DNA from 4 places in the Mesorhizobium sp. WSM4989 genome. Region 2 is predicted to be linked to each of the others. Evidence: predicted binding sites of a transcription regulator. Region 2 holds the regulator's gene; each other region holds the start of a gene.
What was found. The regulator LexA, encoded in region 2, represses DNA repair genes until DNA is damaged. The targets are predictions, from matches to a motif close to TGTTCNNNNTGTGTTCNG.
Positions count from the first base shown of each region.

Region 1: a site for LexA is predicted at 1,084-1,101, ahead of P9217_RS03760 (sel1 repeat family protein). Genes of this name have one in related genera too.
Region 3: a site for LexA is predicted at 1,618-1,635, ahead of P9217_RS05390 (PA0069 family radical SAM protein). Genes of this name have one in related genera too.
Region 4: a site for LexA is predicted at 1,914-1,931, ahead of P9217_RS18120 (UvrD-helicase domain-containing protein). Genes of this name have one in related genera too.

Region 1 covers NZ_JARTVN010000001.1:734,183-737,663, reverse strand. The annotation lists gene P9217_RS03775 (hypothetical protein) at 1-66, opposite strand, end outside; gene P9217_RS03770 (hypothetical protein) at 98-250, opposite strand; gene P9217_RS03765 (DUF2147 domain-containing protein) at 458-799, opposite strand; gene P9217_RS03760 (sel1 repeat family protein) at 1,235-1,501, shown strand; gene P9217_RS03755 (ABC transporter substrate-binding protein) at 1,877-2,998, shown strand; gene P9217_RS03750 (acetyl/propionyl/methylcrotonyl-CoA carboxylase subunit alpha) at 3,161-3,481, opposite strand, start outside.
Region 2 covers NZ_JARTVN010000002.1:1,945,404-1,948,884, forward strand. The annotation lists gene P9217_RS22160 (ComEC/Rec2 family competence protein) at 1-759, shown strand, start outside; gene lexA (transcriptional repressor LexA) at 753-1,487, opposite strand; gene glp (gephyrin-like molybdotransferase Glp) at 1,604-2,809, opposite strand; gene moaC (cyclic pyranopterin monophosphate synthase MoaC) at 2,811-3,290, opposite strand; gene trpC (indole-3-glycerol phosphate synthase TrpC) at 3,293-3,481, opposite strand, start outside.
Region 3 covers NZ_JARTVN010000001.1:1,075,795-1,079,275, reverse strand. The annotation lists gene P9217_RS05395 (ribonuclease HII) at 1-133, opposite strand, end outside; gene P9217_RS05390 (PA0069 family radical SAM protein) at 389-1,543, opposite strand; gene P9217_RS05385 (glycosyltransferase) at 1,692-2,195, shown strand; gene P9217_RS05380 (hypothetical protein) at 2,390-3,364, shown strand; gene moaB (molybdenum cofactor biosynthesis protein B) at 3,379-3,481, opposite strand, start outside.
Region 4 covers NZ_JARTVN010000002.1:1,131,099-1,134,579, forward strand. The annotation lists gene P9217_RS18120 (UvrD-helicase domain-containing protein) at 1-1,873, opposite strand, end outside; gene P9217_RS18125 (glucose/quinate/shikimate family membrane-bound PQQ-dependent dehydrogenase) at 2,055-3,481, shown strand, end outside.

The DNA of each region.
Region 1 (3,481 bases), on a different contig from region 2:
CAGGATGAGCATCGCCCGCGGCAGGAGCCGAAGAGCTTTGAGGGTGGAGGCAGCGATGCGGTTCATGGTGTCGTTCCGGTTTCGAGTATTGGTCGTTTCAGCGGCCGAAATGGTTCATGCAGTCCAGCCGGCAGGTATCGGCCATTCGCGGTGAGCGCGCCGGACGGCCGGCTTCGGCCACGAGGATGGCGAAGAACATGCCGAACAGGCTCATCAGCAGGCAGACGATGGTGAAGCGGCGGACAAGCATTGGTCTCTCCTTCAATGGCGAGGAGAATGCCCGAACGCCTCTGAACCGGTTCTGAGACCGGTATTCATCTGCGGTTCAAATTGGCTGATGGGGTCATGACCCGGCCAAGGCCTGCGAAATGCCTTGTCCAGCGTTGCGCTCAGAAACGGCGCTCAAAAAGAAAACGGGGCGCCGGGCCCCGTTTTTGTATCGTCATCCGTTCGACTGTCAGAGCTTGTGCCAGGTCTGGGTCTTGCAGATCAGTCCGCCCAGAACGCAGCCGCTCATCTTTAGCGAGGTGCCGGAAAGCGTCGCCTTGCCGGAATAGGTCTTGTCGGTTTCGGGGTCCGTTATGGTGCCGGTGTACTTGTTGTCGCCGGCCGCCTTGAAGGAGCCGATCGTCTTGCCGGCATATTTGCCGGACTTGAGCGTGATGGAAAACGCCCCGCCGCCGGCGATCGCCGCCGTCGATCCGGCCTGCGTCTTCCAATTGCCCTCGATCGGGTCGGCCGACGCGGCGCCTGCCATCATCAAGGTGGCCGCCAGGGCCAGGCTGACTTTTCGAAACATGCTTGTCCTCCCTTTAGGGTTCCGGCGGGCCTCGTTCCGCCTCTCTGTCCCTTACGCAAACGTAAAGCTAATCCAGCCATCGCCAAAACGAAAGCGGTGCCGCGACGGAAGCTTGTAAGGATTTCGGCCGCGTCGGTCGCTGGAAATGAACGGATGGCGAAAAAGGCTTCGGTTTCCGTGGTTAGCGAAGTCTTGATTCCCGCGCCTCAAATTTTCGACGAATTTGGCGCAGATCGGCTGAATTGCTGGATTCCTATGCTTAACGGTTCTTCGCGTTTACCTCTTGTTTTAGCTTTGTTTTCTTCAAATTAAGCAAGCCATTTAACGACGGATTCAAGGCGAGCCGTCATCCTCGAAAGCATCGAAAGAGCGGCCCGCCCAGGGGAATTCCAGGGACAGAAGGAGGCAGCTCTCGGGAGCAGACAGGGGATTGAAATGGCACGCTTTGAAATGCTTGAAGCCGGCTTCGGCGCCATGGGGGCAACTGCCCAGGCCGACATTCTTTTCGAACTGGGCATGATGTATGCGACCGGCCGCGATTGCGAGACCGACGTCATTGCCGCCCACAAATGGTTCAACATCGCCGCGATCAAGGGATCGCTCCGCGCCGCCGAGCTGCGCTCGGAATTGTCGGCATCGATGTCGAAGGCCGAGATCGCCAAGGCGCTGCGCGAAGCGCGCGAATGGATGACGATGCACTGATCTTGCGGGGTAAGGGCCGGAAGCTCTTAAGGGACAAGGCCGCAGAAGGCCGGTTAACCAGACCAAGAACGCGGCAGGTCAACGAACTCAAGCCGTGCGACAATACAGGGAAGCGAGCGGGTTCAGGTGCGCGGGGCGCCGGGAAGCTCGACTGCAAAAGCCGCGACCGGCCGGGACAAGGCCGGCGCGGCTTTTGCATTTGCGCAGTCTCCGGCTGTATGGGAACGGCGGCTTGGCCCAAGAACTCCCCGTCGGAATGAACCAAATCCCGATACATTGTGCTCTCGACAGTTCCGGCGAAGGGTGAAATTGTCCCGGCTCTCTGGAAGAAGCGTGGCCGGAACGGCCGCGCGCAAGTGGAGGAGTTCTATTGTCATGAAAAGATTGGGTATTTTGAGCGCGGCCGCATTGGGCCTGACGATGAGCGCATCGGTTGCCTTCGCCGACGACATCACGATTTCGGTGGTCGGCCCGATGACCGGGCAGCTCGCCAACATCGGCGACCAGTTCAAGCAGGGCGCGCAGGCCGCGGCGGATGCCATCAATGCCGCCGGAGGTGTCAACGGCAACAAGATCAAGATCGACATCCAGGACGACCAATGCGATCCGAAGCAGGCCGTGTCGGTCGCCAACCGTATCGTTGCCAACGGCGTCAAGTTCGTCGACGGCCATGCCTGCTCGGGCTCGAGCATTCCCGCTTCCGCCGTCTACGCCGAAGCCGGCACCCTGATGATGAGCCCGGCCTCGTCGAATCCGGAACTGACCGACGCCGCGGCCAAGGCCGGCTGGCCGACGATCATGCGACTCTACACGCGTGACGATGCGCAGGGCGCTTTCATCGGTCCATGGATCGCCAAGAAATATGCCGGCAAGAACGTCGTCGTCCTGCACGACAAGAGCGCCTACGGTCAGGGCGTTGCCGATGCTGTCAAGGCGACCATGAATGCCGGCGGCCTCAAGGAGGTCGACTATGAAGGCATCAATGCCGGCGAGAAGGACTATTCGGCTTTGGTCACCAAGCTGAAAGAGCTCAAGGCCGACGTCGTCTATTTCGGCGGCTACCATCCGGAGGCCGGCTTGATCCTGCGCCAGGCAGCGGAGCAGAACGTCAAGTTCCAGCTGATCATGCCGGACTCGATCGCCTCGCCGGAATTCTGGCAGATCGCCGGCCCGGCCGGTGAAGGCACAATGTTCGTCTTCCCCTCGGATCCGCAGTCGAAGCCGGAAGCGAAGGAGGCCGTGGCCAAGATCAAGCAAGGCGGCTTCACACCGGAAGGTTTCACGCTGTTCTCCTATGCAGTGATCCAGGCGGTGGCCGAAGGCGTCAAGCGCGCCGGCACCGACGACCCGGCCAAGGTCGCCGAGGCGCTGAAGGACGGCAAGCCGATCAGCACCGTGGTCGGCGACGTGATCTTCGACGAGAAGGGCGACCTGAAGAACGCCAGCTACGACATCAACCAGTGGCACGACGGCAAATACGCGCCGATCAAGCCGTAATTCGTTCTGCAGATCGATTGGAAATGGCCGGGATTTGTCCCGGCCGTTTTCGTATGTGCCTTGGCACTGATTTGGAGGCCAGTTCGGCGCTCTACGGCGCCCCCCTGGAGTCCTGCCGCCCCAGCCAGTTTGTCCCGTTGCCGATCCAAGGCGACCGGCAGCTCAGCCCCGTGCGTCCTCGAACCGCACCAGCACCGTGCCGTCGCTCACTTGCGCGCCTTCGGCCGCGATCTCGGCAATCACCCCATCATGGGGTGCGGCGATCGTGTGCTCCATCTTCATCGCTTCGAGGATTAGGAGCGGCTGGCCCTTGATAACGGTATCGCCCGCTGCCGCGCGCACCAGCTTGACCAATCCCGGCATCGGCGCGCGCAGGCTGTCCGACGCGGCCGCGGCCTCATCCGCCTTGGCCAGCGGATCCGGCACCGTGAATGTATATCCGACCGCTCCTACGAACACCGTGACATGGCCCGGCCAGCGCGC
Region 2 (3,481 bases):
GCGATCTCGGCGTGGATTTCGGAGTGGTCGCCGGTCGATGCCGTGGGCCTGATCTCGATCCATTCGGTGCTGCTGGCGACGATCGCGCTCGTCATCGCCACGATGGCGACTACCTGGCTCAGGCTGGCCGCAATTCCTTTCGCTGCCGCGGCCGTGATGATCATCCCGCAGGTGCGCACGCCGGACCTGCTGATCTCGGAGGACGCGCATCTGGTGGCGATTCCGATCGGCGGCGGCGAACTCGCCATCAATCGCGCCCGCTCCAACGAGTTCACCACCGATAACTGGAAACGTGCGCTCAAGGCCGAAACGATCGTGCCGCCGGAGACATTCGCCAAGGGCACGCTGGACTTGGCCGATCCGGTCGACCTGCCGCCTGGATCGCCCTTTTACTGCACGGGCGATCTCTGCATTGGCCGGCATCCATCAGGCGCGATCGTCGCGCTCGCCGAGAACCGCGAAGCTGCCCGGCCTGCCTGCGACTTCGCAGACCTCATCGTCATCAACGACGCCACGGCCTACAATCCCTGCCACGATCCACGTATCCTCGTCGTCACCAAGCGGCAGCTCGCGCGCGACGGCAGTGCCGCCGTCTTCTTCGATCCGCAATCGGCGACGGCGCGAGCAACCATTCAATACGCCGTCGAAAAACCGTACCGCCCTTGGCACGAACAGCGGCGCTACTCGCGTGAGGCGAGGGGGTTGGCGCCTTACAAGAAGCCCGAGAAGCCGGAGGCCAAGCCACAGCCCCCTCAGTAGCGGCGGATGAGCCCGACGAGCTTGCCCTGAACCTTGACGCGATCGGGACCGAAGATGCGCGTCTCATAGGCCGGATTGGCAGCCTCGAGCGCGATGGAGGCGCCCTTGCGGCGGAAGCGCTTCAGCGTCGCCTCCTCGTCATCGACCAGCGCCACGACGATCTCCCCGGGGCTCGCAGTGCTGGCGTTGCGGATGATGACCGTGTCGCCGTCGAAGATGCCGGCCTCGATCATCGAATCGCCTTTGACCTCGAGCGCGTAGTGCTCGCCGCCCGCGATCATGTCCGGCGGCACTGTGATCGAATGCGTCTGGTGCTGGATGGCGTCGATCGGCACGCCGGCGGCAATGCGACCCATCACCGGGATGGAGACGGCTGAAACGGCGTCGTCGTCATTGCTGGGCGTCGGCGTGCGGGCGGGCGCCGCGGGTTTGATCTGGCGGCCGAGATTGCCTTGGCCGCCCTGGATGACGCTCGGCGAGAACTTCTTCGCCGCATTGAGGCCGGGCGCGATCGAGTCAGGTAGGCGCAGCACTTCAAGGGCACGCGCCCGGTTCGGAAGCCGGCGAATGAAACCGCGCTCCTCCAGCGCCGTGATCAGGCGGTGGATGCCCGATTTCGAGGCAAGGTCGAGCGCTTCCTTCATCTCATCGAAAGACGGCGGAATGCCGCTTTCCTTGAGCCGTTCATGGATGAACATCAGCAGTTCATGTTGTTTGCGCGTCAGCATGGCGGCCCCCATGGGTTCTGAAACCAGAATCAGAAAAACAAACCCAGAACAAACACTATCTGTTCCAGTTGTGTTCCGCAACCGTTTAAAGTTTAGTGAATGTGTTGACGTTTTGTTCAGCGTAACATCAGAACGGTGCATTCCTCGCCGGCTTCAGCCGCCGGTGCGAAGGGTTGGCGCACGATCAGGCCATTGGCATCGGCGAGCATCCTCAACATCGAGGAATCCTGGGTGCCGAACGGTGTTGCGATCAACCCCCCCGCATCTTCGCGGACCACGGCGCGCACATAGTCCTGCCTGAGATCGTTGGCGTGCATTGCGACGCCTAACCGGGCCGTGCGGATTTCCTGACGGCAGGACCGGCCGCCCAGCCGCGCCAGAAGCGGCTTCAGGAACAGCTGCGAGCAGACCAGGCTTGCGACCGGATTGCCGGGCAGGCCGATGCAGCGAATGTCGCCGAGCCGGCCAAACATCAGCGGCTTGCCGGGACGCATGGCGATCTTCCAGAAGTCGAGCTGCATGCCTTCGCCGGTCAGCACGTCATGGATCAAGTCGTGGTCGCCGACGGAGGCGCCGCCAAGCGTGACGATGACGTCGGCGCCGGCCTTGACCGCCTTCTTGACCAGGGCCGCGATCGCGTCCTTGCGGTCGGCGGCAATGCCGAGGTCGAGCGCGCGCGCGCCGACCGACTGGGCCGTAGCTGTGACGCCACAGGCATTCGACGAGATGATCTGGTCGGGGCCGAGCGCGCTGCCCGGCGGCAGCAATTCATCGCCGGTGGCGATGATGGCGAGCAGCGGCTGCCGCACCACGTTGAGACTCGGATGGTTGGCCGATGCCGCCAGCGAAAGCGCCGCCGGATCGAGCTGGCGGCCTTTTTCGAGGAGCAGGTCGCCCGCGCAGAAGTCGAGGCCGCGGCGACGGACGTTTCGTCCCTCCACGGTCGGCTCGGTCACTTCGATGCCGCCGCCGCCGAGATCGCGGACATTCTCCTGGATAACGATGGTATCGGCGCCTTCGGGGAGCGGCGCGCCGGTGAAGATGCGCACGGCCTCGCCCTTGCCGACAGAGCCGGTGAAGCCACGCCCGGCGGGCGCCATGCCGATCACGGAGAGCCGCGCCGGCGCCGAGGCTACGTCGGCGGCCCGCACGGCATAGCCGTCCATCGCCGACGCATTGAAGGGCGGCTGGGTGCGCAGAGCCACCACGGGGTCGGCCAGCACCCGGCCGGACGCGTCGGCCAGCGGCACGCTTTCGCCTGGCAGCGCGGTCGCGCCGTCCAACAGGCGTTGGAGCGCCTCGGCGACCGGAAGCAAAGCCATGCTAAGGACCTACCTTGTAGTCGCCCGACTTGCCGCCGGTTTTCTCGACCAGCCTGATGCCGGAAATCGCCATGGCGCGGTCCGCTGCCTTGGCCATGTCGTAGATGGTGAGGCAGGCAACCGACGCCGCGGTCAGCGCCTCCATTTCGACCCCGGTCTTGCCGGTAACCCTGGCAAGCGCGGTGACCCTCAGGCCGGGAAGCGCGCGATCGGGCTCGATCTCGACGGCAACCTTGGTGAGAAGGAGGGGATGGCAAAGCGGGATGAGCTCATGCGTCTTCTTGGCCGCCATGATGCCGGCGAGGCGCGCCGTGCCAAGCACGTCGCCTTTCTTGGCGTCGCCGGCCAGGATCATCTCCAGCGTTTCCGGCTGCATGGTGACATACCCTTCGGCGATGGCCGTGCGCGTCGTCTCGGCCTTGCCGCCGACATCGACCATGTTGGCTTCGCCCTTGGCGCCGAGATGCGTAAGCGCGGGCATCCTCAAACGGCCTCGGCCGGCGCCTTGCCCGTCAGCAGAAGGGCGGTCGCGGCGGCCACGTCGGCCTGCCGCATCAGGCTTTCGCCAACGAGGAAGGTGCCGATCTTGCTCTTTTCCAGCCGGCGGCAGTCCTGATGGGTGAAGATGCCGCTCTCGCTGACCAGCAGCCGGTCGTCCGGGACCATGGCGGC
Region 3 (3,481 bases), on a different contig from region 2:
GCGGCCCGCGGCCCGCCTCGTCCATCCCCGCTACCGGCCACAGCCCCTCGGCCATCGCTTTCGTTTCAATCGAGAAGTCGGGCTTCTCGACCATTTCGAAGAGAAGCGGAGAATCGGAACGCGCGCGAGCCATGGTGCGGCGAGGTTCGCATCGGCTCCGATTCTCCGCAAGTCCCTCCGGGTCGGATGGGGCTTCGGACCGGGAGGGCACCGTCTCACGGCCGGGGGACTGGGCCGGACGGGATTCTTGAGCAATTCCAGGAAGAGTGCGTAGCGGGCCTTCCGTACGAAGTTACATCAAAACAGAGGGTTAGCGGATCGCAATCCGGGCGCAAAACTCTGCCTCCCGAGTTGCCCTAGCCGCCGGCCTTCGCGGCCGGCATCATCTTCACAGCAGCATCAACTGCTCGCCGACGCCGGAGCCTGCGACGAATTGGTCGGTCCGAAGCTGCCGCCGCTCGGCATTGAGGCCGAGCCGCTTGGCGGCGATCTCGAAGCGCCGGCCGATCTGCCAGGCATAGGGTCCGGCGCCCTTCATGCGCTTGCCCCATTCCGAATCGTAGTCCTTGCCGTCGCGCATCGAGCGGATCAGCGACATCACATGCCGGTAGCGATCCGGATAATGGCGCAACAGCCAGTCCTTGAAGATCGGCGCCACCTCGAGCGGCAGACGCAGCACGACATAGCCTGCCTCCCTGGCGCCGGCGGCGCGCGCCGAATCGAGGATGCGCTCCATCTCCGGATCGGTGAGGCCGGGAATGATCGGCGCCACCATCACCGAGGCGGGGACGCCGGCATCCGAAAGCTGCCTTATCGCTTCCAGCCGCTTTGTCGGCGTCGAGGCACGCGGCTCCATGGTTCTCGCCAGCATGCGGTCGAGCGTCGTCACCGACAGCGCCACCTTGGCGAGCCCGCGCTCGGCCATGCGCGACAGGATGTCGATATCGCGCGTCACCAGTGCCGACTTGGTTACGATGCCGACCGGATGGCCACGCGCCTCCAGCACCTCCAGGATCTCGCGCATGATGCGGTATTGCTTTTCGATCGGCTGATAGGGATCGGTGTTGGTGCCGATGGCGATGGTGCGCGGCTGGTAGCCGGGCTTCGACAATTCCCTGTCCAGCATTCGCGCCGCATCGGGCTTGGCAAAGAGCTTCGATTCGAAATCGAGCCCCGGCGACAGGCCCATGAAGGAATGCGTCGGCCTGGCAAAGCAGTAGACGCAGCCATGCTCGCAGCCGCGATAGGGATTGATCGAACGATCGAAGGAAATGTCCGGCGACTCGTTGCGCGTGATGATGGTGCGCGGCTTCTCGACCTGCACCTCCGTCTTGAACGGCGGCAGTTCCTCCAGCGAGTTCCAGCCATCGTCGAACACATGCCGGCTGACCGGCTCGAAGCGGCCGGACGGATTGATGCCCGCGGAGCGTCCGCGATTGCGGTCCGGCCGCACGCGCATGCCGCTCTGGTCTATCATTGCATTTGCCATCTCGGCTCTGCCTGCTCCGAAAGCGGCAATGTCGGCGCGCACGATCTGTTCCATTTTCGCCCTCTCCCAGGGACTCTCGGCAGGCTGTCGAATCGCTCTGTTCATGAAACTATTCCTATTTTGCCAACGAGAACAAAGCAAGAACTTTTTCGTTCAGAACGCGCATCTGGCGCAGCGCCGCGCTTTCCGCTATTCGGCTAAAATGCTCAGCGTCCTCATCGAAACCAGGAACGACGAAGAAGGCCTTGCCCGCACGCTGGCCTCGCTGATCGGCGGCGCGGTCGAGGGCGTGGTGCGCGACGTCATCGTCTGCGACACCGGCTCGACCGACCAGACGCATCGCGTCGCCGAGCATGCCGGCTGCCACCTTGTCGCCGGCGGCATCGCAACAGGCATCGGCCAGGCCAAGGGCGACTGGCTCCTGCTTCTGGAACCCGGCGCCCGGCTCGCCGAAGGCTGGATCGACGACGTCGTCGCTCACGCGGCGAGGCAGACGATGCCGGCGCGTTTTTCACGCGTCCGCGGCAATCGCACGCCGTTTCTGGTCCGGGTTTTTTCGGGCAACCGGGCTCTGGAGGAAGGGCTTGTCATCAGCAAGCGCCAGGCCACGGTGCTGGCGAAAAGCGCCCGCAGCGCCGAAGCCCTGGCGCGCGGCCTCGCCACCAGAAGGCTGATTGCCGAAATCTGGGTGGCGCCGCCGAAGTGAGCGCATGCCCTCCTTCTCTCCAGAAGGCGAAAAGAGAGAAAAAGGCCGCGAACTTTGCCGGCCCATTCTATTGTGCATTGCACAAAAACCTGCAGTGGATTAGCATCTGCTTGAAGCGGGACAATCGGGATTGGGTGACGATGAAGCGGCAGACGGCTGGCGCTTCGTCGGACGCCATGCATACGAGGAACCCGATGAACCTTGGTACTCCAGACAATTCAGGCGCGGCCAGCCTGGAGGCGATCGCTCGTAATGGCAGCCTGTTCAGGCGCATCGCCGTGCGCATCCCGACCTATCTGAAAGATCTACGCGAAAATCCGGCCTGGCTGCCGATGTTCGTGCTGGCGCGCACCATGCCGGGGCGCCGCATGCACTGGCTAGGCGCCAGACGCGTTCGCCCGCTCGACAATGCGGGAGAGACGATGTTTGCCGGCGTCGATCGCGAGGCGGTGGTCGCGGCGCTTCGCTCCGATGGACTGTTTTCGGGGTTCACGCTGCCGTCGGCGATCCATGAGGAGATCGCCGTTTTTGCGCAACGCACGCCCTGTTTCGGCAATTTCGACCGCCGTCTCGAATTCATGCCGGGCGACCATGCCGAGGCGGAGAAGCGTTTCGGCCGCTCGCTGCTCAGCGGGCATTATTTCGAACGCATTCTCGATTGCCCGGCGGCGCTTGCCATCCAGCGGGATCCGCTGCTCCTCGAGGTCGCGCAGCACTATCTCGGCGGCCAGGCGAAACTGATCACGACGCGCGTGTGGTGGAGCTTTCCGACCGGCAAGGCCTCGGATGCCGACAAGAATCTCGCCTCGCTCGGCAAATACCATTTCGATCTCGACGATTGGCGGATGCTGAAATTCTTCTTCTATCTGGTGCCGGTCGACGCCGGCACCGGCCCGCATGTCTATGTCCGCGGCAGCCACAGGCGCCGCGCGCTCAAGCACCAGCTCACGCTTCTGGTCGGCCACCCCGCGGAAGACGTGCTGGACGTCTACGGTCCGGAAAGCGCTGCGACGCTGACGGGCGAGGCGGGCCTCGGCTTCGTCGAGGATCCGTTCGGCTTCCATATGGGAACGGTGCCGACGCATACGCCGCGGCTGATGATGGAAATCGGCTTCGGCGTCTCGCGGCCGTCGCGCCGCCGCTTCCACGGCGAGCCGGTCATCCGCTGAACCGGACGGGGCCGCTACTCCGGCTTGCCGCCGCGCCTGAGGTGCTCGTCCAGCCGCGGCATGATCTCGACGAAGTTGCAGGGCATGTGCCGGTAGTCGAGCTGCGCCTTGATGATG
Region 4 (3,481 bases), 810 kb from region 2:
AGGAACGCAGGGATTCATACTCCTCCATGGAGCGGATCAGTTCCTTGAGGTTCTCCAGCCGCCCAGGCGCTTCCGCCGAACGGTCGTTCTTCCACATGTCGGTGTAGCCGCTCTCCTCGAGGATGGTCTCGGCGAGCTCGGTGTGCGGCGTGGTCTCCAGCGCCTTCTGCCAGCGCTCGAAATTGGCCGCGACCTCGCGCAGCGCGGCGCGTGGCTTCGGCTTCAGCTCGTCGCTTTCGGCGAGCGTCGCCGCGGCCTCCAGCATCGGGATTTGCATGGCGCGCGCCGTGTCGTGGATCTGGCGGATGGTGGCTTCGCCGAGCCCGCGCTTCGGCACGTTGACAATGCGCTCGAAGGCAAGGTCGTCGCCGCTGTTGGCGACGACGCGGAAAAAGGCCAGCGCGTCGCGGATTTCCAACCGTTCGTAAAAGCGCGGACCGCCGATGACGCGGTAGCTCAAGCCGAGCGTGATGAAGCGGTCTTCGAAGGCGCGCATCTGGAAGGACGCGCGCACCAGGATCGCCATATCGTTGAGGTTGTGCTTTTGCCGCTGGTAGGCCTCGATCGCCTCGCCGATGGCGCGCGCCTCTTCCTCCGAATCCCAGGCGGCATGGACATGCACCTTGTCGTCCTCGGGGTCGTTGCGGTCGGTGAACAGCGTCTTGCCGAAGCGGCCCTCATTGTGGGCGATAAGATGCGAAGCCGCACCCAGTATATGCGCGGTGGAGCGGTAGTTGCGCTCCAGCCTGATGATGGTGGCGCCCGGAAAATCCTTGTCGAAGCGCAGGATATTGTCGACCTCGGCGCCGCGCCAGCCATAGATCGACTGGTCGTCGTCGCCGACGCAGCAAATGTTGACAGTGGATCGACGCCGGTTTCCCTCCCCCTTGAGGGGAGGGTGGCCGGGTGAAGCCCGGTCGGGAGGGGTCCTCGCGGCAGTGCTCGACGCTCCGGCGCCTGATGACTGGGCGGCGCCTTCCGCGGCGACCCCCTCCGTCCGCTTCGCGGACACCTCCCCCTCAAGGGGGGAGTATTGCGGCCTCTGCGCCAACAAGCGCAGCCACATGTATTGCGCGGTGTTGGTGTCCTGGTACTCGTCGACCAGGATGTATTTGAACTTGCGGTGATAGTCCTTCAGCACGTCCGGATAGGCGCGGAAGATGCGGATCGGGTGATAGAGGAGATCGCCGAAGTCGCAGGAATTCAGCGTCTGCAGCCGTTCCTGATAGGCCTTGTAGAGCTGGCGCCCCTTGCCGTTGCCGAAGCTGCGCGCGTCGCCTTCCGGAATCTCGTCGGGGCCAAGGCCCTTGTTCTTCCAGTTGTCGATCATCTGCGCGAAGGTCTTGGCCGGCCAGCGCTTGTCGTCCAGATTTTCGGCCTGGATCAGCTGCTTGATCAGCCGCACCACGTCATCGGTATCGAGGATGGTGAAATCGGATTTCAATCCGGCAAGCTCGGCATGCCGGCGCAGCAGCTTGACGCCGATCGAGTGGAAGGTGCCGAGCCAGGGCATGCCCTCGACATTCTGCTCGCCGATCAGCAAGCCGATGCGCTGCTTCATCTCGCGCGCGGCCTTGTTGGTGAAGGTGACGGCGAGAATCTGCGAGGGGAAGGCCCTGCCGGTGGCAAGGATGTGGGCGATTCGCGTGGTGAGCACCCGCGTCTTGCCGGTGCCGGCGCCGGCCAGCACCAGAACCGGGCCTTCGGTCGTTTCAACAGCGAGCCGCTGTTCGGGATTGAGGCCGTTCAGATAATCGGGCGCACGGTTCTGCGCGTTGCGTGCGGCCATGGCGCGCGCGGCAAGGCCGGATGGGGCGGCGGGCCGCGCATTCGGTTCGTCAAAAAAGGGCATGTCTTCCGAAAAGCCGGACATCGCCCCCGAATGTAGTGATTCGGCAGCGAAAGGCCAGAAGTGTCTCCGTTTTGTTCTAGTTGTTCCTGTTCGGGGCCGGCTTGACAGGCGCAACTTGCGAGAGAAAGCTGCCAGCAGGGCAGGGACGGCAAGCCGTTGCCTCACAGGCGCCGCACGGCGCAACAGTCGAAGGAGTATCGTCTTGGCTGTCACCATCACCTCCCTCGTCCTTTTGCTTATCGGCCTGGTCCTCGGCGGCGGCGGCATCTGGCTGGTGACGTTGGGTGGCAGCTGGTACTACCTGATTGCCGGACTGGCCTTCCTGATCACCGCCTGGCTCGTTTTCCGCCGCAGATCGACAGGGCTCTGGCTCTATGCCGCGATCGTGCTCGCCTCGCTGTGCTGGGCGGTGTGGGAAACCGGCTTTGATTGGTGGCAGCTCGGCCCGCGCGGCGGCATCATCGTTCTCATCGCGCTCTGGCTGCTGACGCCATGGGCCAGGCGGGGATTCACCGGTCCGGACGGACGCGCTCCGCTCATCCTGGCGGTGCTCGCATCGCTTGCAGTGGCTGGCTATTCGATGACCGCCGATCCGAAGGACATCGGCGGCACGCTCAACACCGATAAGGTGACGCCGACGGCCAATCTCGGCGGCGACATGCCGGCGGGCGAATGGCATTTCTACGGCCGCACGCCGTTCGGCCAGCGTTACTCGCCGCTCGCTCAGATCACGCCGGATAATGTCGCCAAGCTGCAGCCGGCCTGGACCTACCGCACCGGCGACATGAAGGGTCCGGACGACATCGGCGAGACGACCTATCAGGTAACGCCACTCAAGGTCGGTGATGCGCTCTACATCTGCACGCCCCACAATTTCGCCATCGCCATCGATGCCGCGACCGGCAAGGAGAAATGGCGCTACGACCCGAAGATCAAGCTCGATCCCAACCGCCAGCACCAGACCTGCCGCGGAGTTTCCTATTACGCCGATGCGAAGATCGCGGCGGGCCAGCCCTGCGCGGCACGCATCTACCTGCCGACTTCGGACGCCCGGCTGATCGCTCTCGATGCCGCGAACGGGCAAGTTTGTCCGTCCTTCGCCGAAGGCGGCACGCTGAACCTGATGGCCAACATGCCCTTTCCGAAGTCGGGCTATTACTATTCGACCTCGGCGCCGCTCATCCTCGCCGGCAAGATCATCGTTGGGGGCGCGGTCAACGACAATTATTCGACCGAGGAGCCGTCGGGCGTCATCCGCGCCTATGACGCGGGCACCGGCGCGCTGTTGTGGAATTGGGATTCCGGCAAACCGGATCAGACGACGCCGCTGCCGGCGGGGCAGAACTACACCAACAACTCGCCCAACATGTGGTCAACGGCGAGCGCCGACGAGAAGCTTGGCCTGCTCTACCTGCCGCTCGGCAACCAGACGCCCGACCAGCTCGGCATGGGCCGCAGCGCCGATGTCGAAAAATTCTCCTCCTCGATCACTGCGCTCGACCTCAACACCGGACAGTTGCGCTGGGTGCGCCAGACGGTGCATCACGACCTGTGGGACATGGACGTGCCGGCGCAGCCGACGCTGGTCGACATCACGACGGGGAGCGGCGTGGTGCCGGCACTGGTAGG